3 regions of the Paenibacillus sp. ACRSA genome follow, and region 3 is predicted to be linked to each of the others. Evidence: predicted binding sites of a transcription regulator. Region 3 holds the regulator's gene; each other region holds the start of a gene.
What was found. Region 3 encodes Rex, which represses fermentation and respiration genes when NADH is low (regulators of the CRP and FNR family bind a similar motif). Its sites were predicted from a motif close to TTGTGAAATATTTCACAA; they were not measured.
Positions count from the first base shown of each region.

Region 1: a site for Rex is predicted at 2,728-2,745, ahead of MH215_RS13140 (TIGR04053 family radical SAM/SPASM domain-containing protein). Genes of this name have one in related genera too.
Region 2: a site for Rex is predicted at 5,092-5,109, ahead of lpdD (prenylated flavin chaperone LpdD). Genes of this name have one in related genera too.

Region 1 is NZ_JAKRNP010000003.1:817,081-825,508, forward strand. It holds gene hemG (protoporphyrinogen oxidase) at 56-1,546, opposite strand; gene MH215_RS13140 (TIGR04053 family radical SAM/SPASM domain-containing protein) at 1,566-2,657, opposite strand; gene MH215_RS13145 (HEAT repeat domain-containing protein) at 2,881-6,252, opposite strand; gene MH215_RS13150 (ABC transporter permease) at 6,510-8,428, opposite strand, start outside.
Region 2 is NZ_JAKRNP010000005.1:73,198-81,625, forward strand. It holds gene MH215_RS16045 (M20 family metallopeptidase) at 1-496, opposite strand, end outside; gene MH215_RS16050 (ABC transporter substrate-binding protein/permease) at 750-2,207, shown strand; gene MH215_RS16055 (amino acid ABC transporter ATP-binding protein) at 2,194-2,916, shown strand; cyclic di-AMP (ydaO/yuaA leader) riboswitch at 3,193-3,385, shown strand; gene MH215_RS16060 (3D domain-containing protein) at 3,388-4,062, shown strand; gene MH215_RS16065 (polysaccharide deacetylase family protein) at 4,235-5,023, opposite strand; gene lpdD (prenylated flavin chaperone LpdD) at 5,179-5,523, shown strand; gene MH215_RS16075 (PspA/IM30 family protein) at 5,642-6,313, shown strand; gene MH215_RS16080 (DUF350 domain-containing protein) at 6,408-6,809, shown strand; gene MH215_RS16085 (DUF4178 domain-containing protein) at 6,859-7,365, shown strand; gene MH215_RS16090 (DUF4247 domain-containing protein) at 7,377-8,111, shown strand; gene MH215_RS16095 (HNH endonuclease) at 8,220-8,428, opposite strand, start outside.
Region 3 is NZ_JAKRNP010000001.1:198,706-207,133, reverse strand. It holds gene dinG (ATP-dependent DNA helicase DinG) at 1-1,840, shown strand, start outside; gene MH215_RS00910 (redox-sensing transcriptional repressor Rex) at 2,043-2,696, shown strand; gene MH215_RS00905 (amidohydrolase) at 2,683-3,987, shown strand; gene MH215_RS00900 (hypothetical protein) at 4,023-4,550, shown strand; gene MH215_RS00895 (hypothetical protein) at 4,894-5,421, shown strand; gene MH215_RS00890 (AAA family ATPase) at 5,414-6,916, shown strand; gene MH215_RS00885 (3-hydroxyacyl-CoA dehydrogenase family protein) at 7,050-7,922, shown strand; gene MH215_RS00880 (acetate kinase) at 7,919-8,428, shown strand, end outside.

The DNA of each region.
Region 1 (8,428 bases), on a different contig from region 3:
ACGCAAATAGCCGCCACTCCAGAGAGCGGCGACAATTTGATTAAGAACCTAAAAACTACACACTTATATCTACTAATCTGGTTAACAACTTATTCGCCATAACCTTGCCTTGGGATATACAATCCGGAACTCCGATCCCCCGGTATCCCCCACCACCGAGGTACACGCCTGGCATGACATTTGCCAATGCATCATCAAGCTCCTGCATACGCTCTAGATGTCCCACCTTATATTGTGGCATCGCATCGGGAAGTCGGTTCACTTCCGTAAAGATTGGCTCGGCAGATATGCCCATCATCTCTTCCAGTTCATGGCGTACATGGTTTACCAGCTTCTCATCTGAGAGCTGATCATTATTCTCTTGGCCGTATTTGCCCACGTAAGCTCGTAACAGAATATGACCTTCTGGAGCCGTATGCGCCCATTTGGAAGACGTCCAGGTACAGGCGGTTACCGTACGTCCTTCTTTACGAGGAACTACGAAGCCCGATGCATCCAAGGAGATGCCCACATCCTGCTGGCGATAAGCAAGTATAACATTCATCACGGATGCATAGGGAATGGTTTGTAGTAACTCGGATATAGACTGGTCTGGCAATAACCTAGCTGCTATATGGGCTGGAGTAGCCATTACCATCGCATCGGCATGAAGCTTCTCTCCGTTATGCAAGTGAACAACATAGCCGTCCCCTTCATGTGTGACACCTGATATTTCCGTATTCTTCATCATATTAATACTGGAGGATAATGCCTTTTCGAGATGAGTCACGACCTCTTCCAGCCCTCCACGCGCACTTAGAAACATGCTTTTCTTCACCGTACTTGTACTACCACTACCATTACCACTTCCAGTTTTACTTGTCGTCTGGCTCGATTGCGTCGTCTGCTTCGGAGCCCTGCTCTTCCGTACACCAAGCATACCTACAATTAAGCTCCGATGTTTTTGTTCGGTTTCTTGCAGCATCGGAAAGGTAGCCTGCACACTTAGAGCATCTGCATTGCCTGCATAGATGCCTGCCAGCAGTGGCTCGGCAATCTGCTCCAACACCTCATCTCCCAGGCGTCTACGAAGCAGTTGTCCCAGGGATTCGTCCTCCACGTTCGGTCTTCTTGGCAAAACCAGATCGGCAGCAGCACGCACCTTACCTCGCACAGACAATAGCTTCGTTGTGATGAACGGCTTCCACTTCGTTGGTACACCAAGCATAAAGCCATCCGGGATGGGATGCAGCTGATTCCGATAAGCAATGTAGCTGTGGGATATCCCAGGCCTTGTGCCAACAATGTCATCACCTATGCCCAGCTCCTGCATCAGTTCAATGATGGAAGTTTTACGAGCAAGAAACGAATCCGGTCCCCGTTCAATGACAAATCCATCCTTTTTCCCGGTATGCACATGTCCGCCGAATCGATCACTTTTCTCCACCAACACGATCTCTACTTCGATAGCGTGTGCCCTGCACAACTGCTCTACATAATAAGCTGTACTAAGTCCCGTGATTCCGCCTCCAGCAATAACAATCTGCTTCCTGCGTTGTTTATCCATTTCACACTTCCCACCAATATTATGTTTGTCGCAACGCAGACGGAATATAGGCACACGCTGTATCACTCGCCATATATTCTCCCGTAAGCGCATACGCTCTTGCCCTTGATCCACCGCACATCGTTTTGAATTCACAGACGCCACATTTGCCCTGCAATTGGGACTTGTCTCGCAACGTCTGCATTACTGGAGAATTCCTGTACACATCAATAAGTGATTGCTCCTTCACATTACCGCACACGACAGGCAGAAATCCGCTAGGATACACATCGCCGGTGTGACTGATAAACACAAAACCATCCCCATCATTCACACTTTGAGGTGCACGTCCCAGCATATCCACACGTTTCATGGGGCTCCGCTCGGGTCCCGCTGCCCCGCGCTCCTGCATCATCACTCGCCGATAGTGCGGTGCTTCCGTAGACTTCACACCGTAAGGCATCTCTTGCGCAATACGCACCATCCACTTCATGACCTCTTCATGTTCTTCTGGGCTAATCATATCCTTCTCTTGGGCTCTCCCTGTTGGGATCAGGAAAAACAAACTCCACAGAACCACGCCCATCTCCTTCACCTTCCGGCTAATCGCCTGCAAATCGTGCAGGTTGTATCGGGAAACAGTGGTATTCACTTGAATCGGAATGTGGGCTTCTTGCAGATACTGGATTCCCTTCATCGTCATATCGTAAGAACCCTTCGTTCCGCGAAAATGGTCATGAATCTCCGCTGTCGAACCGTCCAAGCTGAACGCCCAGCGGGATAAACCTACTTCTTTTGCTTTTGTTATTGCACCACGTGTCACCTTGGGTGTAGCACTTGGTGTCATGGAGACAGGAAGCTGCTTCTCCTTGATAGCATACTCTGCCAACTCAAATAAATCCGGTCGCATTAACGGATCACCACCCGTAAACACAAATAACGGCTGTTCTTCCATTGCCGCAATGTCATCGATCAATTTTTTCCCCTGCTCGGTTGTCAGCTGCCTTGGATCTGCTCTATACTGGGCTTCCGCGCGGCAATGAAGACATTTCAGAGCACACGCTCGTGTGACCTCCCAAATCACAATGAACGGATACTTAGCATAATCTCGTGGTTTCAGCTGAGGCATCATCTGAGGTTTCATCATCCATTCTCCTCCTCATACACATTCCATTAATTTTAAAGTAGTTGGAATAGCATGAAAGTGAGATGAATCACAATTGTGTTTTTGCTCCTCCTAAAATGAAATAAATCAAAAAGACCGGACTCACCTCCAGAGGCAGGCAGAGACCGGTCTTTGATTATTCTTTTTCTAGCTTAGCAAGGACTAATAACCAATGCGAACTCAGATCGTATTATTCAACAACAGTCCACAGATCCAATGCCATCATGCGGATAATCTCATGTTCATGATTTCGATAAGTCCTTAAACGATCGGCAGAAGCCTCGTTCCATAATAAAGCCTTTCCGCCGATTTTCAACAGCGACAGACCTATATATGAGGAAGCGATCTGCGACTGAGCATTCAACCGATCCACGATTTCAAGCAGCCTCTCCGGTTTCCAGTAACCTACGCTGCCATTGACGACCCGGGCGATCTGATGATAGGCAAAATCGAGCAAATAAGGCTGTCCATCCACCATCGGCATAACAACATTCAAACTAGCGACTGCTCCGTCAGTATCGCTCCAATCCGTCATAGCTAATTGCAACTTGATCACAGAAGGTTTCATCGTATCTTGAGACTGGAGACATTCAATCAAGCCTTCATACAAAGGTATAAGTAACCGCCGTGCAGGGCGAGGCAATGAGGCAAGTTTATCTATTAAGGCGAGCAAACGCTGACGGTGTGGCAGATCTCGCTCGGTACCGGCATTCCAATCAGCTGTCGTTTCGGTCTCAACCAATTGTCTGCACACGGCGATGACCTGTTCATTCGTTTGTCCATCACGGCAAGTTGCAATGAGTGTATCAAGTGCCGCTTCCCAACGTGTGCTGTCCTGAAGATCCCCGAGTGCCCTACTTGCGCAAGCCGCAATCACATCTTCGTTCCCGTTCACCCACTGGGTCATTGCTCGGAAAGCCTCTTTCGCTACGATCGAATCCGTGTGACCTGCAATTTCTGTAATCCATTGCAGATACCGCGGACGCGCGGACACGGGAAGATCCCCTGGTTGCTGGTTCAGTAGGCTCCGTGCGATATCTCGCTGTGGAGACGAAGCCATTGTGCTCATCATCGCCCAGCTACGTTCATCGTCAAGACACTGCCTTGCCGCATGCCCTATGGCAATAATCACGTCTTTGTGCGTATTTGGTTTCTCGTATTCCCGAACGAGTAGAGACATGCTCTCACTCGTTTTATACGCGCCCAGAAGTCGAATCGCTTCTTTTCTAACCGTAACTTTCAGCTTCTCCCGGTTTAACAATTCGGAGAGAATGGACGTTAACAAAATTGGACTTACTCTGCGTGCACATCTAGGAATTGAATACATGGCAACACGTGCCCGGTCTCCCTCTAGGTTGTCTAACAAAATAGGGAGTGCCTTCTCAGGCTCTTCCCATAGCGAAAAGGCATGAAGGGCTGCTTCAACGACGTGTACTTCCTTATCCTGCAACAGGACTTCCAGTTGATCCGAAGTATAGTCGGGCATACTTGCAAGATTTCTCATCGCCGATGCACGCTCATGGAAGCTGCGCTTGGCATCTAATGCGACTCGTTCAAGCAAGGTAGCTAGTACTTTTTGCTGACGCGGCAGCCATCGATAAAAGCCATTATAGGCTGGCACAAGATAGATCGTTTTGCCCGATAAATGTTTTCCCTTAATAACTTTTCCTGAGATAAACGGATCGAGCCACTCTTGTCGTTTCAAATGTAGATGGCTGAACACCTCATAGAAAGCAATGAAGGACAGATCTCTGTCGAGCAGCTCTCTGACTCTCTCATCCCGCGTTTTATGGGGAGCTAGCCAGTGCCGAACAGCCTGTGCAGGAGACTTTTGAGTTTTCACCAGTTGCTCCAATAGGAGCTGGAGCTTCGGCAATCGCTCTACAGCTTTACCGAACGCATCCGCCATCCGTAGGACTACATCATCATTTTCACGTTTGTTAGCTTCCGTGGCAAAATTATAAATCTCATCAAACAAAATCTGAAGTGCATGACTCGGTATGCTATCCCAATCTTTGGCGAACAACACAAACTGCCCATCCCGCATAACCATTCTCTCAAAAGTTCGCAAAGCGAATTTAAACAGCCTACTCTCTGGCTCCAGTGCATGCTCCCTCAGTAAGTCAAAAGTCAATCTTTCCGTTACGTTCTTCGTTCCATATGAGGTATCTCTCGCTTCAACCACACTATCTACCAACACTGTTAGATCCTCTATATGCTCCTCCTTGAACATGTGCGCGGGACTGTTCGACAGTTCCGATATAACTGCAAATCGAACCGGATCTTGGTCGTTTTTGACTCGGATCAAGAAATAAAGTGTATCATCCATACCGCGCCGAGATAGAATTGTGCTCTGAATCAACCGCCTATAAGCTAGGGCACGCTCATCCGCATTAGATACTTGAACGGATCCCTCTAGCTCCGCTCTCGCATTTTCAATCAAACGCCTTGCTGTAATATCAAGCGCCTTCTCCTGATCATCGCGAATCTCCCGAAGCTTCAGCATACGCGCAGCTTCTTTGTCGCGCAGTTGATGGGGTAACACATCTAGCAACGAAGTAGGGAATAGACGTGTTCTGCGCTCAGCTTCCGGATAGGCCGCATCAAACATCGCCTCACGAGATGATGGAGCGAGTGTATCCAGCACCTTGGCAACATGCAATGGCTGATCGGCAAGCAGGGCGACCAGAGTGGTCCACTGCGCTGTCGTAAACCACTTTCTTTTATTCAAAATACCTGCTGGCACCCCATGATTCAGAAGATACCCTCTTGCCTCTTCTCTTGTCAGCAGTTCAAATACACCCTCAGGGTTAGCCTGAATGAGAATACCTAATTGCCGCCTAAGTATAGGATGAATCTCGTCCTTCGGTCCATACTTCAGGGCGCAATCTATAACGATAGCAGGTCTTGTAACACTAAGTTTCTCAACGGCGGAAGAAAGCTTCCACCATACATATCCCTTTTCCCGTTGCGTAGCCTTCTGCAGCTCATTCTCCAGATATTCGGCAACCAGATCCGGGAAACGTCTCGTTAACTTCCGCCAATTATGTACCGCATAACCTAAGTCAGAGAGCCTACTACGAACCGTCTCCTCGCTGCATACAGACAATAACACAGCAGCCTCATGGGCTCCCCAGCGAGTAAGCACAACCGGCAATAATCGCTCTGCCCAATTCTCTCTACCGATGTTCACAATGCTCTGCAACAAATGGCGACGGCAATGGTGCGACATCGTTGTGATCTCGGATTCAATGGCATATTCAGGATCGGTGATGAGCTCTGGCAACAATCTAGCTGCCCGCCCCCTGACCCCTGCTTTGGTATGCTGCATAGCGAACATTACAGCCTGTGCATCCTTAGCGACTTGAGCGCCAGTCAGTGCCAAATGTGCCTCGTACGCAGTGCCGCTCTCCAGCAAGCTGATAAGTAACGCCGAATAGCCTTCATCATCTCGGTGTACACGCGCCAATAGCGCCATTTGTTTCATCCTATTGGAATACCCTAGTGTGTCTAGCTCCTTCAAGAGCTGTTCTTGGTTTAGTGGTGTTGGATTAAGTGTCATGGGTGCTGCTCTCCCTTCTTGTCATGCAACCATCTGAGCATTCATATCGAAATATCTCCTTTTAAATCCCACAGGCTACATAATCTCTCAAATCATCATATTCATTAATACGCTTAACACCAGCTAAAGGTTTTGCAAAAAAATCCCACCATTCATCCTGGTAGAGATTTTTGCGTCCTCTACTGTGATTCATGGTGGGGCATATCACACTAATTCTATTTATTTTGCTACTCTATTTCCAGCATCAATTCGATTTGCTACTCTACGCTTTTTAGCGACTCCGTCATATGAATATTGGCAATGTTCCTTCTTAATAGCAGGTTGGACAACATGGTAAGCAAGAACGCCAGTAGTATGGAGATCAGCAGGCCTGTCACATTTAATTGATCTGGGATTTGTTGATGAGTACTAGATAATGCATTGATCACAATTGTAAAACAGTACATACCTAAAGGTACGGCAACAACAGCTGCCAAGCCAGTTAATATGATGTTTTCCTTAAAAATAAGACTGTTAATTTTACCTATAGGATACCCCAGAACCTTGAGTGTGGCTAATTCTCGATTCCTTTCATGAATGTTAATAGAAGAGATTGTGTAGACGGCTCCTAAGGAGAGAACTACCGCACTTATGATGAACATCACAAACATAAACTGATTCTGATTCAGTATATATCTGGCCGATTCCTGTATTCTGGCTTTGTCCGTAAGAGAGTTCACGCGCTGATCCTGTTCAAAAAAATCGCGGATGCTTGCTAACTCCATATCACTATTAGCTTTTATCAACATCGAGGTTGGACGGTTATCGATCTGGAAGCTCTCTAAATAGGCTGGAGTTATATAAAAGGATGGGTGATTAAACTGATTCGTAATCTGGGCAACCTCCATCGTTACAGATTGATTCCGTCGCTCCGGCTGCGTGAAGCGCAGTTGAATGAAGTCACCTTCTACGATGTTGTAATGATCCGCATAGGATTTCGGTACAATTACACCATGATCACCCATAGCTATTGGTTGATCTGCTTGATCAAACAATTTAATGAGGTTGTTTTCTTGGTCCATAACTACCATCGTAGCGTTCTCTCTGTTATTCCCACTTACTAATTCCACAGGTAGTGTAGAAATGAAGTGTTGGCTTTGAATGCCTGAGGGCAGATCGATCCCCTCTAATGCAGTACCCATTTTATAATCTACTCTCAGATCATAGGTATACACATCCTCAATCTGATTAGCTATTTTCAGCAATGAAGCTTGGGTACCTACGGCGATGATCAGCAACACCATGCTCACCATCGTACCGATGGAGCTTGCCATTGCCTTCTTTTTATTCAGAAATAGGTTTCTCAAAATGATTTTGTGGCTGAAGGAAATCCGTTTCCACATCCCTGGAATTCGTTCGATCAGTAGGTTCTTCATGTTGCGGGGTGGCTTCGGACGCATGACATGAGCTGCACGCTCGTTAAGTATCGTTTTACCACTCCAATAGACGGACAAGAGCCCAAAGATACTAGAGAACAGTAGCGGCGGTAGGATCAACCATGGAGAGAGTGAAAATGTAATGCCAGGCAATGAATACGATTTGGCGCTAGATGCTGTAACCAATGGGATAAACACGTATAGGGCTATGATGCAGCCTACAAGAGAGCCGATTAAACTAACCAGCAGAGCATACCCCATGTAATGAAACATAATCCAGCTATTCTTAATTCCCAGAGCCTTCATGATGCCGATCTGACTACGCTGTGCATCGATTGTTCTGGACATGGTTAGAAACAAAATAATTGCTGAGATCAAAAAGAGAATAAGTGGAATTACTTTACTCATCATGCCGTTGTTATAGATGGTCTGCTGAATCTGGGCATATCCGAATGACCGCTCTTTGCTCGTTTGCCCTAGATACGATAGGTCTGCAGATTGTGCTTCCAAGGTCTGCGCGATTAGATCCACATCATGCCCTTGCTTGGCATCAATGAGCAATTCATTGTAATACAGACTGTCTGCAATCTTCGGAATCGCTTCTTGGGCAACATAGGCTATGGCATAGGTTTTATGGTCTTGCGTAGCATTTTTCTTCACATATTCTACATTCTCAATCAGTCCGCTGATCTCAAACGCCACTTCTCCTCCATTCGTGCTCAAACGAATCGAATCACCAACCTGATACGAATGTTCCTCGG
Region 2 (8,428 bases), on a different contig from region 3:
GCGAGCTTCCTGATCTCTCATAGGCATAATAAGGGTGAGCCATGATTGCAATATCACAGTCATCGAACATGCCTGCCTCGGCCATAGGAACTTTGGCACCACGTGTCTCTTCGGCAGGTGTACCGAACACTTTAAGGGTTCCTCCCACTTCATCGAGGATCGACTTGAGACCTACAGCTGCACCGAGACTCATCATACAGATGAGGTGATGTCCACAGGCATGACCAATCTCAGGTAAGGCATCATATTCGCACAATAAAGCAATGGTTGGCCCGGGCTTATCTGCGGTGTAAGTTCCGATAAAAGCTGTATCAAGTCCGAGAATCGGCGCTTCTACTTCGAAGCCATGGTACGTTAATTCTTCTTTTAAGCGAGCAGAGGCAAGATACTCTTCGTTGCCAAGTTCGGGATTTGCACCGATGTATGATGAAATTTCTTTAAAACGGGAAGCATATTGGTCAATAACCGTTAAAATTTGTGATTTGGAATGTGTCATCGTAAGCCCCTTCTCGAAGAAAATAAAAATAGTGAAATGATTATATCATGTTTGCTCTCATTTTTCAGAAACAAGTCAAGATTTGTAAAAACAAAATGCATTGCATAATCATGCATTGTACTTTATAATGACTCAGGCATCGATATGAGGCTTATGCATCATTTTTATGGGCAGCTTCTCAAAAGCAGATATATCGAGTGAAGTAAAACCATGGACAAAGTCGTATACAAAGTATTGTAAGGGGAGAACAGGGTTGAAATTGATTAGTCGTTATACCATCATGCTGCTGACTTTTGTGCTGATGTTGACAGTTGCTGTACCAGCGGCACTCGCAAGCGGCACTACGGACAATTCAGGCGGTAAAAAATTGGTGCTTGGTACAAGTGCCGACTTCGCGCCATATGAATTCCATAAAGTGATTAATGGAAAAGATGAAATTGTTGGATTTGATATTGAAATTGCAAAAGAAATCGCTGCTGATCTAGGAGCGGAGCTTGTCATTGAGGATATGGGATTTGACGGGCTTCTACCGGCACTCCAGAGTGGTCGTGTAGACTTAGTCATCTCAGGCATGACACCAACGGAAGAGCGTAAGAAAAGCATCGATTTCTCTGATACGTATTATAAATCGAAGCAAGTCATTATGATTCGCACGGAAGACGCAGGAAAATATTTAACGATGGCGGATCTGCAAAATGAGAAAATCGGGGTTCAAAAGGGCTCCATACAGGAAACTATTGGTCAAGGAATCCCAGGTGCTCAATTAACGGCATTGGATAAAATCTCCGATATCGTTCTGCAATTGCAGACTAACCGTGTTAATGCAGCAATCGTGGAAGATACTGTAGCTGCTGGTTATCTGGATGATGCTATTGGTTTAGCACCGATTGTGGTAGACGAAGAGCAGGTCGAGGCTGCAATCGGAATTCGCAAAGGTAACACAGAATTGCTGAATGCGGTAAATAGTACATTGGAACGGCTTAAGAGTGAAAATAGAATTGAAGAAATGGTAACTGAAGCAAGCCAATTGATGGTAGGTAAAGATACCAAAAATATATTTGAAGTATTTTGGGCGTATAAAAGCTTCTATGCTAAAGGTATTGGTTACACACTCCTCTTATCTGCACTGGGTGTATTATTCGGGGTAATCATCGGTTTGATTATCTGTATGTTCCGTATGCATGATATGGCTATTCTGCGTTGGATCGGTACAGCGTACGTTGAACTGATTCGTGGTACGCCAATGCTCGTGCAATTGATGATTATCTATTATGGTTTGTCACTGACCTTTGGAATTAATTTCTCGGCGCTACAAGCCGGTGTAATCACACTCTCTATCAACAGTGGTGCTTATCTTGCAGAGATATTCCGTGCAGGGGTGCAAGGTGTAGATCGTGGACAACTTGAGGCTGCTCGTTCACTTGGCATGGGTAGAGGTGCAGCGATGCGCTACATTATTTTGCCCCAAGCGTTCAAGGCTGTCTTGCCGGCAATCGGTAATGAGTTTGTAACGATTATTAAAGAGTCTTCCATTATTTCGATTATTGGTATGGTCGACATTATGTATCAAGCAAGTGTGGTCAAAAATATTACGTACCAAGGGATGAATCCATTCCTTATTGCAGCAGCAATTTATTTTGTAATGACCTTCATATTGTCCAAGCTGCTCGGACGACTGGAAAGGAAGTTGAATGCAAGTGATCGACGTTAGTCAATTATATAAATCCTATGGAAAAAATGAAGTGTTAAAAGGCATTGATGTCACGATTGGCAAAGGTGAAGTTGTCGTTGTCATCGGACCATCCGGTTCGGGTAAAAGTACGTTTTTGCGTTGTCTGAACTTGCTTGAGCAGCCGACTTCAGGCGAGATCCTATTTGAAGGTGTTTCAATTACAGAACCGAAGCATAACATCAATGCTACTCGTGAGAAGATGGGTATGGTGTTTCAACATTTCAACCTGTTTCCTCACAAGACGATCCAGCAGAACATCACGATTGCCCCGATCAAAGTAAAGAAACAATCCGTGCAGGAAGCCGATCAGATTGCAGCCGATTTGCTTAAAACGGTTGGTCTTTCTGACAAAAAAGATGCATACCCTAACCAGTTGTCCGGTGGACAAAAACAGCGTATTGCGATTGCGAGAGCACTCGCGATGCAGCCACACGTAATGTTGTTTGACGAGCCAACTTCAGCACTTGATCCAGAGATGGTTGGAGAGGTGCTTGATGTCATGAAACGTCTGGCAGAGGGTGGAATGACAATGGTCATTGTTACACATGAGATGGGCTTCGCTCGTGAAGTAGGAGACCGGATTCTGTTTATGGATGGCGGAGTAATTATAGAGCAAGGAACACCTGATGAAGTGTTTGGTGCACCTAAGAATGCTCGTACACGTGATTTTCTTGCCAAAGTTCTATAGTAATGTGATCATAAGCTGTTGAGCCAGCTGGGGAACACTAATGAATGAAGGATAACAAAATTGCCTTGTCGACATCATCGTCGGCAGGGTTGTTTTTATTTGTTTACAAGATACATAATTGGAAGCAATGAAAAACAAAAGGTAACTTTTTTGTTACTTATGTAGAAGACATATATGAATTGTTAATGTGAAAATAGCTTATTTTATTAACCCATTTTGAAGTAGAGTAAACGTATTGGTAAGATTTACTACAACTATAGGTTACAAGATTGTGATATATTGTTCCTGCCGAAACTTCTGAGGAGGAAGTGCGGGGGATGTAACGATGCAGAAACGAGATTTGATGATCGCGTACTGCTAGGGGTGAATTAGGACGTACATAACGTAAGTGCATGTGATTGAACCTATAGGGTGGTTTCCTCCATCCGAATCCGACAACTAACCTCGCAGGCATAATGAGGGAGGAAGACCATGTTTAACAAGAAACGTATTGCGAAAGCAGCAACAGCATTGCTGACAGCAGCTATGCTCATTCAGGCCGTTCCAGCTTACGCTGACTCTGTTCATGTGGCCAAAGAGGGGGATACATTCTATACCTTATCCAAACAGTATGGTGTAGGTATGGACGCACTCATTAAAGCAAATGCCAATATTTCACCTTATAACATCTATGGTGGGCTGAAAATTACTGTACCTGGACAAGCCAACACCGTCTCGGCAGCAGCGGCTCCAGCAGCCAAAGCAGAGGCTAAAACAATCACAACAGCGAGCTTAGATGTCAATGCAGACAGCAAAGTGGTTGAAGCCTGGGGTAAAACATTTGATTACAGTAAATCCATTGAAATGAAGGCAACAGCATACTCTGCAGATCCATCCGAAAACGGAAAATGGGGTGCTGTAGATTACTTCGGTAATCCGCTTGAACTGGGTACAATCGCTGTAGATCCAAGTGTGATCCCGCTGGGAACCAAAGTGCTCGTGACAGGTCACACACACCCAGGACTGCCGAAACAAGCGTTTGTAGCTACGGCGCGAGATACAGGCGGTGCAATTAAAGGTAAACGCGTTGATATTTTCATTCCTGGTAGTAAACAATCCGTGAGCACATTCGGTTTCCAAGATGTTGAGCTTTACATTCTAAAATAAACGTCATGCAAACAAAATGAAAAAGGGTGTCTTCCATTCACAGTCTGCTGTGAGTAGAGGACGCCCTTTTTAGTTTAACGTTGGATCAGACGATTCATACGCAGCTATTCACTAATCATTTATGCTTACCGAGATACCAACCGAAGCGATCTCTTAAATCGCTATGCTGGAATTACTTGCTCTTAGAGATGTTTAACATCTCGTCCAGTGTTACAAGGCTATATCCCCGTGCTCGAAGCTCCTCAATGATCTCTGGTAACGCATCAATCGTTCCTTGTAGGTTAGAGCCCACTCCGCCTCCTGCATGTTGAAGAACAATCGACCCTGGTTTAACAGCCGATAAAATATTCTGCTTCACTTCATCTTTGGAAAGACCTTTCCAATCGAGTGAATCGACATTCCAGTTCACAATGCTATATTGTTGCTTTTGAGCCCATTGAAGCTGTTTTTCATTAATATCCCCGTAAGGTGGGCGAATCATTTTTGGCGTATACCCGGATAGATTGCGAATGATATCCCCGGTATGTAAAATTTGTGTGCGAAAATCGTTCATCGTCAGCTTACTAAATTCAGGGTGACTATAGCTGTGGTTACCAATGATATGACCTTCACGAACCATGCGTTTGACTAGAGCCGGATGTTTCTCTGCCCGTTTGCCTACAATAAAAAAAGTCGCTTTGACCTTATATTTCTTCAAAACATCCAATACCTGTGGAGTGAATCTTGGATCAGGAACGTCATCAAAAGTCAGAGCAACCTGTTTGGTGGAAGGCCCATTCGTCTTGAACGTATCAGCATATTTCTGTCTAAGTTGACCTAGCGTGAGCTGTTCATCGCTTTGTGCATCAAACTCGGTGACAGGTGTACTGGCTTGGTTCGGTTCAGCCGACATATGAGCAGGAGCGAAATTTCCGCTCAAGAGAAAGACGATAAATGATATTGCGATGAGGCGAATACGCATAATAGCAGCCCCCTTTTCCCAAAATGCGTTCTCTATGGTATGCCCGATGTAATCGTGATTTATTCGACTTGTGAGATGTTTCATTGTCAGTCTCTCGAATCTTGTTCATAATTCGGACCATAACATGAGATAGAGAAAAGGATAGGTGGATTAGCATGAGTAAATATGATTTGAGTTCTATTCGATTACAGGTTGTAGAAGTGGGGCACGACAAAGTGTTCATGGTTACAGGCGGCGATGCACATATAGGGGCGGTGGCAACCTATTATGTAGATCACGATCGTCTTAGTGGGGCTACCTTTCATGTTCCAGGGCATAAGGAGCAGGAGCTATGCGAGAGGCTTGCGCGCAAGGCGGCACATCAGTTGAAGGTTACGGTGACGGTAATTATGGGCATTCATTTTGATGCGATCACACGCATGCAGATTGATGAAATCGTGCAGACTGCAGAGAGGCTTCTTGATGAACATCTGCTGCAAAAAGGTCAAATAAATGAATAATTTTACATGATGAAGAAGTTTGTTATGATTTTTTTTGCTAAAATTGAAACGGGTTGAGGATTATCACGTATGTATGATTATATACAAGGTTGTAATATCGACTAGGAGGAATAACATAATGTCCATTTTCAAACGTTTACGAGATCTAACGATGTCCAATATTAACTCCATCATTGATAAGGCAGAAGATCCAATTAAAATGACAGATCAGTATATCCGTGATATGCAAGAGGACTTGCAAGATGCGGAGAAGGCTGTAGCAGCACAGATCGCCATTGAGAAGAAGTTCAAGCAGCTTTACGAAGAGCAAGAAGCTTTAGTGAAGAAACGCGAAGAGCAAGCGCACACTGCAGCTCGCGCACAAAATATGGATTTGGCTCGCCGAGCGCTTGAAGAAAAGAAAACGGCTGAAGAAAAAATGGCTGAATACAAAACAAGCTATGATCAGAATAAAGCTTCTGCTGACAATCTGCGTGGTAAGTTAGATGAGATGCGCAAGCAGTTAACGGAAATGAAAAACAAACGTGAGACTTTGGTTGCTCGTTATAATGCAGCGAAGGCTCAAACTGAAATCAACAAAGCGCTGAACGGATTCAGTTCTGACACAGCAAGTGCTGGAATGAAGCGTATGGAAGAAAAAATGATGCAAATGGAAGCACAGGCTGAAGCAAGCAATGAAATGTCCTCCAAAGGAAAGTCCTTGGACGATGAATTCGAGAAGCTTGGTAAAGATCAGGCGGTTGAAGATGAACTGGCAGCACTGATGAAGCAGTACGATAATAAGAACTAACTTTTGGATGAAGTAAGGAAATTAGCGGAGAAGAGACATGTGTTTCTTCTTCGCTTTTAAATGCGGTTCATGTTGAAATGTGGGGGCTGTTGAAATGGATTTGAACATTTTGGCAATGCTGGTCTGGACGTTATCGGGTTCGGTTTTGCTGTTTGTCTTGATGTATGTGGATTCATTGTTTACGAAATACAAGGATTTTGCTGAAGTGAAAGCAGGCAATATGGCTGTAACCACTCGGATGGTTATGAAGCTGTTTGCCCAAGGTTATGTACTAGCGACCTCCATCTCAACTGCAGGACATCTTGGTGAGGCACTGCTCGTATCTGTCGTATCCTTTATTATATTGCTGATTCTGGAGAATGGCGTGCATTATGTTATTCGTACAAGAGCCAATCTAGATCTGGATACAGGTATTCAACAAGGGAAAACAGGGTATGGTCTCTTCTCAGGTGCATTGCATATTGTAGGCGCATTAATTATTGCAGCTTGCTTATAAATTGAGGGTCAACCAACCTCTAGAAGATATAGAACGGGAGTTAATGGGCATGAGTGTATGGAAACGGATTAAAGGAATACTAGCTAAACCCGAACCGCCTCGGGCCGAGAAGACGATGCTACAACTTGAACCTGGTGATATCTGTGAAGTCTCTCTTGTGACATATGAGGTTGTTGGGCGGGTACATCATCGTTCGAGAAATGCCGTCGTATTAACACTGCAGGATGGTACAGCTTTTAGACACTTGCACATTGAAGAACGTGAATTGACACGTTATGCACTCTACACACCCATTGATGGTCGTCTAGATGCACCAGATGAGGTACCAACCTTATTAGATCTAGATGGACGCGCTTACCACTTGGAGGAAGAATATGGAGGTATGGTAACGACTGCAGGCAGAACACCATATGGCCAGGCAGGAGAGCAGCTCGTGTGGCAGTATCAGTCTGATGATCAAAAGCTACTTCGTGTGGAGTGGCAAGACAGACGTTTTACACTTTATGAGGGTGAGGTTATCCTTCCTGCGGATATCAAAGTGATTCGTTCGAGCTAGGAGAGGTTCCCATGAAAAAACGCATGGCACATAATTTGAAATTAATGTTGGTTCTTAGCCTTGTGATGTCACTGTTGTCCGCTTGCGGTGCACCTACCGTACAGGACACCTACCCACTTGAATCTGTGAGTGGTAGCGGTAACACCACATCCTATGTATACCGGGCTGCTGAGCGTACCGTTCCAGAGGTTGCCCAGGAATTGTCTGAGCAGCGTCAACCCGATCAGATTTCGGCTGAGAGTACCGAGCGGATGTTCCTGGTGTATCAGGATCAATATTACCATTTACAGCAGGATCCCAATAAAGAGGAAGACACGTTAATTGAAGTTGATTCCAAAGAATACGTTCGTCAGAACTACGATTCTTCCTTTTTACAGGGATATTTAACCGCAACGTTAATCGGAAATTTGTTTGATTCCTTTGGCGGAGGCGGAAACGGGAAATATCGTGGGTATACAAACAAAGACACGTACAAACCAAGGGAAGGCACGTTTCGTGCGCCTACAAGTAATGACAAAAAGCTTGCTCCACCGATTACCGTGGAACGCAAAGGCTCAATTACTAGACGTGGTGGCGATACGGACACCAGTGTAGGTTCTGGCGGAGGTTTGTTTAGTCGCAAGAAGGAACCAAGTTCAGGTAAGATTGATCGCGGCAAAAGTGGCGGATTATTCAACTCACCCAAGAGCTCTTACAAAAAGCCAAAAACGAGGGTGGGCGGAGGCCGAATTATGCGGCGAAGGTAGCACGGACTTTCTAACCATTACATTGTAACTTATAAGAACAGCGAAGAGGTAAGGTGGAGTAGGCTCTATCCACGTATCAATCTCGGACGCTGTTCTTTTTTTATTGCTTCATGAATTACGAACATGATTCGATTTGCGGGTACGCGGGATCGTTGTTGCGGGTTGTTTGCGAATCCAGCGAATAAACGGAGCCATGCGTTCATGCTCTCGAAGAGCCTGCAGCGTAGTTAATCCCTGCGTCATAATATCTCGATTTGTGAAGAGGGAATGAATTTGTTTGTGGCATGCAATACATAGATCCGTAGTAGGCATGAAGC
Region 3 (8,428 bases):
TAAAGCTGCTGTATTCAAAGGTCGGGGTCATTATTTGTGCCTGCGCAAATTCGAACACAAAATCAACAAACGTGAATTTGCTACACCCAAAGAGGACTATTTCACAGCAGCACAGATGATTGTTTGGCTTGCTCAGACAGAAACAGGGGACGACGAAGAACTGAACCTGAGCGCGCGTGGTGGGGACTTCTGGGAGACGGTTCAGAGCGAGTCCGAATCCTGCCTTGGGCGATCTTGTCCATGGTTCCGCAAATGTTTCTATCACCGGGCGAAGCATGAAGCAGGCTTATCAGATATCGTAATTACGAATCATTCCAAATTATTTACCGATGTGAAGGCAAGTCATCAGCTTCTTCCTGCGTATGAAAGTCTTGTTATAGATGAGGCTCATCACCTAGAGGACGTAGCAGGTAAACATCTAGGCTTGCATATGAAATATTTCACGATGGTTCATACACTCACACGTCTATTTAAAGATAGCCGTAACGGTCAGTTGCCTATGCTTCGCTCCCAGCTATCAAGCCATGAAAAATCAGTACAATGGGGTTCAGCTATTGATCAGATGTTCCCGCTTGCTGTTGAAGTCAAGGACATGTGGGACAGATTGAGCGAATCTTTATTTAATCTTCTTCCTGAGCGTAGCGATGCTTCCCCAGGGGAGACAGGTCAATTCTCTCTTCGATTGAAGCCGTCGCAGAAACCTGATAAGTGGCAGGCGCTTCAAGAGGATGAGAATCAAATTTACGTAACGTTAGGTGACTTGATTCGTAAGGGTGATAAGCTGTTACTTGAGATCAAGGAAGAACAAGATGACTATCAATCCGATAGCTTGATTACGGATATTACAGGCCTTCTGAAGGATCTTGCCCTACTCAAAGAGAATCTACGTTTCTTCATGCGTATGGATGATGTCAATACTGTTTATTGGATGGAAGCAAGTGGACAGTTCCGAAGTAAATCGCTACAGCTCTATGCGGTTCCTGTAGATGTCAGCGCACAACTGAAGGAATTGTTCTTCGACAAAAAGAAAAGCGTTGTTCTGACTTCAGCTACACTTTCTGTAGATAAGTCATTCCAATTTATGATTGAGCAACTAGGATTGCAGGAAGCAGCAGACCATAACCGTCTGCTTACGTCCTTGCTACCGTCTCCGTTCCGTTATAGGGATCAGGCCTTGCTTGTTATTCCACGTGATTTCCCAAGTTTAAAAGGCAGCGTAGGGGATGCACACTTTGTTGATATGTTGGTGCATTCATTAGCCGAAACGGCCATTGCGACACGTGGACGAATGATGGTGCTCTTTACGTCATATCGGATGCTGAGACAAGTGTATGATCCGCTCAAGGAAGCCTTGGCGGGTAACGATATCTCGCTGCTCGGTCAAGGGGTGGATAGTGGTAGCCGTTCGAAGCTCACACGCCGCTTCCAAGACGCCAAGGCAACAGTACTTTTGGGTACCAGCAGCTTTTGGGAAGGTGTAGACATTCCAGGGGAAGCACTCACTTGTCTTGCAATTGTTAGATTGCCATTCCAGCCGCCTAATCATCCATTATTGGAAGCGAAAAGCGAGCTGTTGCAACAACAGAAGAAAAATCCATTTATGAAGCTATCTGTGCCACAAGCTGTTATTCGTTTCAAGCAGGGCTTCGGAAGACTTGTACGGACAGCGAAGGACAGAGGCATCGTCATTGTATACGATACACGGGTCATTGAAGCATATTACGGTAAGTATTTCTTATATTCGTTACCAGGCCCCAAAATGGAGCATATGCTAACCGAACAGATGGTTCCACGAATTCGTGAGTGGTTAGACCAGCCTACTGATGAGGCTTCGGAATAGGGCTATACGCGCAAGCGTTGCACCATGATCACAATTAGTTGTAAAATTTATAAGATTCAATAATTGAGAAATAAAGATTACTGCTATCATAATGTATATCATTGAGGCATCCTGTCCACGTAAACCGTGATTTTGTATGGCATGCAGGGTGCCTCCTATTTAATCTATCTACAGGGTCACATTGGTAAAGGGGAGTAAACGAATGAAATCAGATAAAATATCAGAAGCTGTCGTGCGGCGTTTGCCAGTTTACTTGCGTTATTTGAGTGAATTGAGTCAACGTGAGGTTACTACGGTTTCTTCTCAAGAACTAGGACTACGCTTGGATCTTAATCCAGCTCAGATCCGGAAGGATCTAGCCTATTTTGGTGATTTTGGTCGCAAAGGGATTGGCTATGACGTTTCCTACTTGATCGAAAAGATTCGTCACATCCTGAAGATCGATCAGCAAATCAACGTGGCATTGGTTGGTGCGGGTAATCTTGGACACGCCTTGTCTAATTACAATGCATACTTGAAAGATAACATGAAGATTGTTGCCGTGTTTGATGCCTACGGTCCCAAGATTGGCACTCAGATTAATAGCTTGAAAGTTCAACCGATGAATGAATTATCAGAGTCTGTCCAAAAGGATAATATTCGTATCGGCATAATTACAGTTCCAGATACAGAAGCTCAGAATGTAGCTGATCAACTGGTCGAGTCGGGTATCGAGGCTATACTTAATTTTGCGCCAACGATCTTGAAAACGCCGCCGCATATTCGCATTCACCATGCTGACTTTACGACGGATCTGCTCAGCCTTGCTTATTACCTGGAGAATGGAAAGGACGACGAGGAAGATGACGACAAATAAATGGGTTATTCATAACGGCAAATTTGCAGTAAATAGTGGTTTGGACTGGAAAGTGGTTCAAGGTTATATGGTTGTGGAAGATGATAAGATTGTGCATATTGGTGAGACACTGCCGGAAGGGGACGAGAGCCTGCCCAAAGTGGATGGGAAAGGACTTCTTTTCCTACCGGGTCTGATCAATACGCATGGTCATGCGGCAATGTCACTACTAAGAGGACATGGAGATGATCTAGCGCTGCAGGTATGGTTACAGGAAAAAATGTGGCCAATGGAAGCCAAAATGACAGCTGAAGATGTGTACTGGGGATCATCCCTATCCGTGTTAGAAATGCTAAAAGGCGGAACTACGGCTTTCCTCGATATGTATGATCATATGGATCAAGTGGCTAAAGTGGTAGAACAATCCGGTATTCGCGCTTCTCTGGCTCGTGGAGTTATTGGTCTGTGTTCAGAAGAAGAGCAGATGCGTAAGCTGGAAGAATCGGCTGCATTTGCCCGTGAGTGGCATGGACAAGCGGATGGCCGTATTACAACGGTTATCTCACCGCACGCTCCATACACATGTCCGCCGGATTACATAGAGAAGCTTGTACAAGTTGCGCACGACTTGAATCTGCCTCTGCATACACACATGTCAGAAACGATCCGAGAAGTGGAGCAAAATGTGACTGATTATGGACTTCGTCCTGTTGCTCATCTGGAGAAACTGGGATTCTTCTCCCGTCCCTCCCTTGTTGCTCATGCGGTACACCTGAATGACGAAGAAATTGAAATTTTGGCTCGAAATCATGTTGCAGTTTCCCATAATCCGGGTAGTAACTTGAAGCTTGCTTCAGGTGTCGCTCGTGTACCGGATCTTCTGAAAGCTGGTGTAATGGTATCCTTGGGAACCGATGGCCCTGCAAGCAACAACAACCTGGATATGTTTGAAGAGATGAGACTGGCAGCTCTGATTCATAAAGGCGTATCGGGTGATCCAACAGCTGTACCAGCTGGAGAAGCTCTTCTGTTAGGAACGGCTTATGGCGCCAAATCTATTTTCTTAGATGATACAGGGTTATTAGAAGAGGGGATGAAGGCAGACTTTATCGCCCTTAACATTGAACAAGCTCATTTCTATCCGCATACGGATCTAATCTCACATACCATCTATTCAGCTTCAGCGAAAGACGTGGAGCATGTATGGGTGGATGGTAAACAAGTGATTAAACACGGCGAATGCCTCACGATGGACGAAGAGCGCATCTTGCGTGAGTCTCAATCGGCATTTAATGGTTTGCTTGCCCGTTAATCATGCAGCGTTTTAGAGGAAAGGAAGTTCGGCTTTTGAAGAGAAAAAAGAAGTGGATCTGGATATCGTTGCTGGTTCTAGTTCTGCTCCTGTTTGGACTTCAACGTTATTATGTCTATGTCACTCAGGATCAGCGCAATGAAGAAGCTATGGCTATTGAAGCTGCACAGCAGCAAGACATTACGTTCACTCAAGATATTCGTAAGTATGTCTGGGGAGGTAAAGAGGGCGCAGACAACATTTATTGGACCTTTCTAGGTAAAAATAAGGACAAGCAGGATGTTCTCGTATGGGTGAAGTTCGACAATACAAACAAGCCGGTAACAGGCTCTAATGTAGTGCACAGTGAACTGGTTCAGAATGGCATGTCTGAAACCCAGATTCGCAATCGATTTAGCTCAGAGGTACCGGGTGGAGAAATAAAGCGTATTATGCCTGGTGTTGTGAACGGAATCTATGTATGGCAAGTGTATTATAATGATGATACCCACAATTATTATCGTTTCTATCGATTTAGCAATGGGGAACAGGTAGATTTGGTCTACACTTTACCCAATAGCTAGCCTACGCTACAGTTGGACAACATTACATTTTACTAAAACTATAATGAGGTCTAACTCGTTTAATACCATAAAACACCAAAGTACCGGCAGATAATAGCAGACTGCACGGTTCTTTGGTGTTTTTGTCATTCTATTGGATTTGAATAGTTAAAATTAATAATTTATTCATATTTTAGCCTTCGAAATTGTATATACGATGTGATATACTCAGATATGTATTCAACATTACATGATGAATAAACAAAACAAATAAATCCTGTTAATTACGACACAGGACTTTGGTTGCAAATTTTATTAACGCCTACAGGCTATAGTATAGGCCAAATTTGGGAGGGAAACTCATTTGAAGCTAAAAGTATTACCGATTGCTTTAACTGTCGTCATTTCTGCCGTCCTGTTGTTTGGAGGTTGGTTTGTGTATCGCCAAGTGGCCATGCAGAATCCAATCGAAAAAATGATTACCCAGTATGATGGAGTCAATGATGTTCATTTAACTATTAACCGCAATAGCGTACAAATGAAACTTGATCTTGAGCCAGACGTTGATTTGGGGAGATTAGTTCAATATATTCACAAAGAAGGACAGACCCTTATTGGCAATCGTACTCTTAAACTTGACGTCATTGATCACTCCAACGAGGCATTAGAAAATTGGTGGGGTGATGCGATGTTCACCGTAGCTCAAGCGATGGAAAACAAACAATATACCGAGATCACACCAACGCTGTCTAAGATGGCTACCAATGGAATTAAAGTAAATACCGCTATGGATGATAATAACGTATACGTTAGTCTACGAGATGGAGACGCAAGCAAGTTTATTATTCTACCACGTGTGCCAGGACAGATAGGAGTGTGGCCAAATGCCTAAGTGGACTAAAGAAGTTGTAATTGGATTTGTTCCAGTGCTAATTATCTTTCTTGCTTTTGTGGGTGTAAATATCATCCCAATTTTGTTTGCTGTATTGTTGGTCGGCGGATTGCTGTTCATGATGCAGATGCGTGGTGGCATAACCGTTGGGGCAAGTCAAGAGCGTAAACGGAAGAAAAAAGGGCCATCCAAGCTGACATTTGAAGAAATTGGTGGTCAGGATAGTGCCAAGCAAGAATTACGAGAAGCGCTAGATTTCCTTATTCGGCATGAAGAAATTCAAAAATTCGGGATTCGCCCACTGAAAGGTATTTTGCTCACAGGGCCTCCGGGAACAGGTAAAACCTTAATGGCCAAAGCTGCCGCTCACTACACGGATTCCGTATTTGTCGCTGCATCAGGTAGTGAATTTGTGGAAATGTACGTCGGCGTCGGTGCGGGTAGAATTCGTGATTTATTCCGTGATGCAAGAACGCGTGCAACCAAAGAAAATAAAGAAAATGCTATTATTTTTATCGATGAGATTGATGTCATTGGTGGTAAGCGTGAAGGTGGACAACAACGTGAGTACGACCAAACGTTGAACCAACTTCTGACTGAAATGGATGGAATCTATTCATCGGAAACACCTCGAATCTTAGTGATTGCTGCAACGAACCGCAAAGAAATGTTAGACAGTGCATTGACTCGTCCGGGACGTTTTGACCGTCATATTCAGGTGGATATGCCTGATAAGAAGGGTAGAAAGCATATCTTGGAACTGCATGCGGTTAATAAGCCTATAATGACGGATGTAAGCCTTGAGAAGACGGCTGAAGAGTCTTATGGGTTCTCTGGAGCACAACTTGAAAGTGTGATGAATGAAGCTGCGATTTACGCGATGAGAGATGGATTGTCTAGTATCGAACAGCGTCATCTGTCGATGGCAATTGACAAAGTTATGATGGGTGAGAAGACCGATCGTGAATCCACTGTGGAAGAAAAGAAACGGGTAGCTATCCACGAATTGGGACATGCCATTATGGCGGAGTTAGTTCGTCCGGGTAGTGTTAGTCAGGTAGCGCTCAGTCCCCGTGGACAGGCTCTTGGTTATGTACGTCACACTCCACAACAAGAACAGTATTTATATACTAAACGTTTCTTGGAAGAACAGATTATGATTGCCCTTGGTGGTGCGGCTGCAGAGGAAATGTATTACGGTGGTCGTAGTACGGGGTCGCGCAATGACTTTGAACAAGCGACAAATGTTGTACAGACGATGATGGCTTCTGGTCTGACATCGCTCGGTATTGTGAATATGGATATGGTTACTACCGAAGAGTTGATGCGTGAGAATAAAGTCATTTTGCAGGAGCTTATGAACCAAACGAAACGAATGCTTGAAGAGCAACGGACAATATTCGACAACTCTCTGGATACCTTGATGAGAGAAGAAGTGTTGTCTGGGGAGCAATTTCGTTGTCAATTTCGTGACAGCGCCCTTTTACCGGCATAATTTATTTATGTCGGTTATTTTTTTTTACATTTCAGTCGTGCTAAGATATTATTATATGTTGGGTCGAAATTTGTAATTTTCGGCGAACAGGGTACAATAGAGAAATAGAGAACCGAAAGGATGGAACAGAACCATGTTTTTTAAAAAAATAGGAGTTGTCGGCGGCGGTACGATGGGGCAAGGTATTTCCCAAATGCTCGCAGCCAAAGGACTTGATGTGCTTCTGGTGGAGCATACAACGGAGAAGCTTGATTATGCCTATAATATGATCGAGACCAACTTGGATAAACAACTAGAGAAATGGGCAATTACGAAGGCAGAGAAAAAACTGATCCTTTCCCGTATTAACAAAGTTGCTCATTTGGCGGAACTGGGTTCTTGCGATATGGTCATTGAGACGATTACGGAAGACCTGGAAGCTAAAAAAGCAGTGTTTAGCCAACTGGATCAAGTTTGCCCAAGTAATGTTATTCTTGCAAGTAATACATCCACGCTGAGTTTGACCGAGCTTGCAAGCTCGACCAAGTACCCAGAGCGTGTTATTGGTATGCACTTTATTCACCCGGTATCCCGGGTTGATCTTGTTGAAATTATTCGTGGCTTGAAGACGTCTGATTCCACATTTGATGAGACTAGACGTTTTGTTGAAGAAGTGGCTGACAAAAAAGGCGTTATGATTTATGAATCCCCAGGATTCGTTACATCACGTTTGATCTGCCTTCTGATCAATGAAGCACTGCATGTATTGCAAGAAGGTGTTGCTTCTGCTGAAGACATCGATGATGCAATGCGTATCGGATATAACTTCCAGCATGGTCCACTTGAGATGGCTGACCGTTTCGGACTTGATTCCGTTGAAGCAGCACTCGAAAGAATGTTCCGTGAATTCGGGGAATTGAAATATCGTCCTTCGACTGTCCTGAAGAAAATGGTACGTGCAGGACACTTGGGTGTAAAAACGGGCGAAGGATTCTTCAAGTACGACAAGGATGGTGACAGACTGTGAAAGTATTAGTAATCAACGCGGGGAGCTCCTCGCTTAAATATCAATTGTATAATATGACAGACGAATCCGTACTCGCAAAAGGTCTTGTTGAGCGGATCGGAATGGACTCCTCCATTCTCACTCACAAGCCAGCAGGTCGCGAAGACGTGACTGAAGTTAGCGAAATTCTGGAGCATACGACTGCAATTCGTAAAGTTATCGATATGCTGACAGACAAAGAAAACGGAGTATTGGGTTCCGTAGACGAAATTCAAGCTGTGGGACACCGCGTTGTTCATGGTGGTGAAGCATTTAAAGAATCCGCATTGGTTGATGATGTAGCCAAAGCTGAAATTCGCCGTTTGTTCGACCTCGCACCGCTTCATAATCCTGCAGCGATGATGGGTATTCGTGCGGCTGAATTGAATATGCCGGGCGTTCCTCAAGTTATGGTCTTTGATACAGCATTCCATCAAACAATGCCTGAAAAAGCTTATCTGTATGCAATTCCGCGTGTACTTTACAAA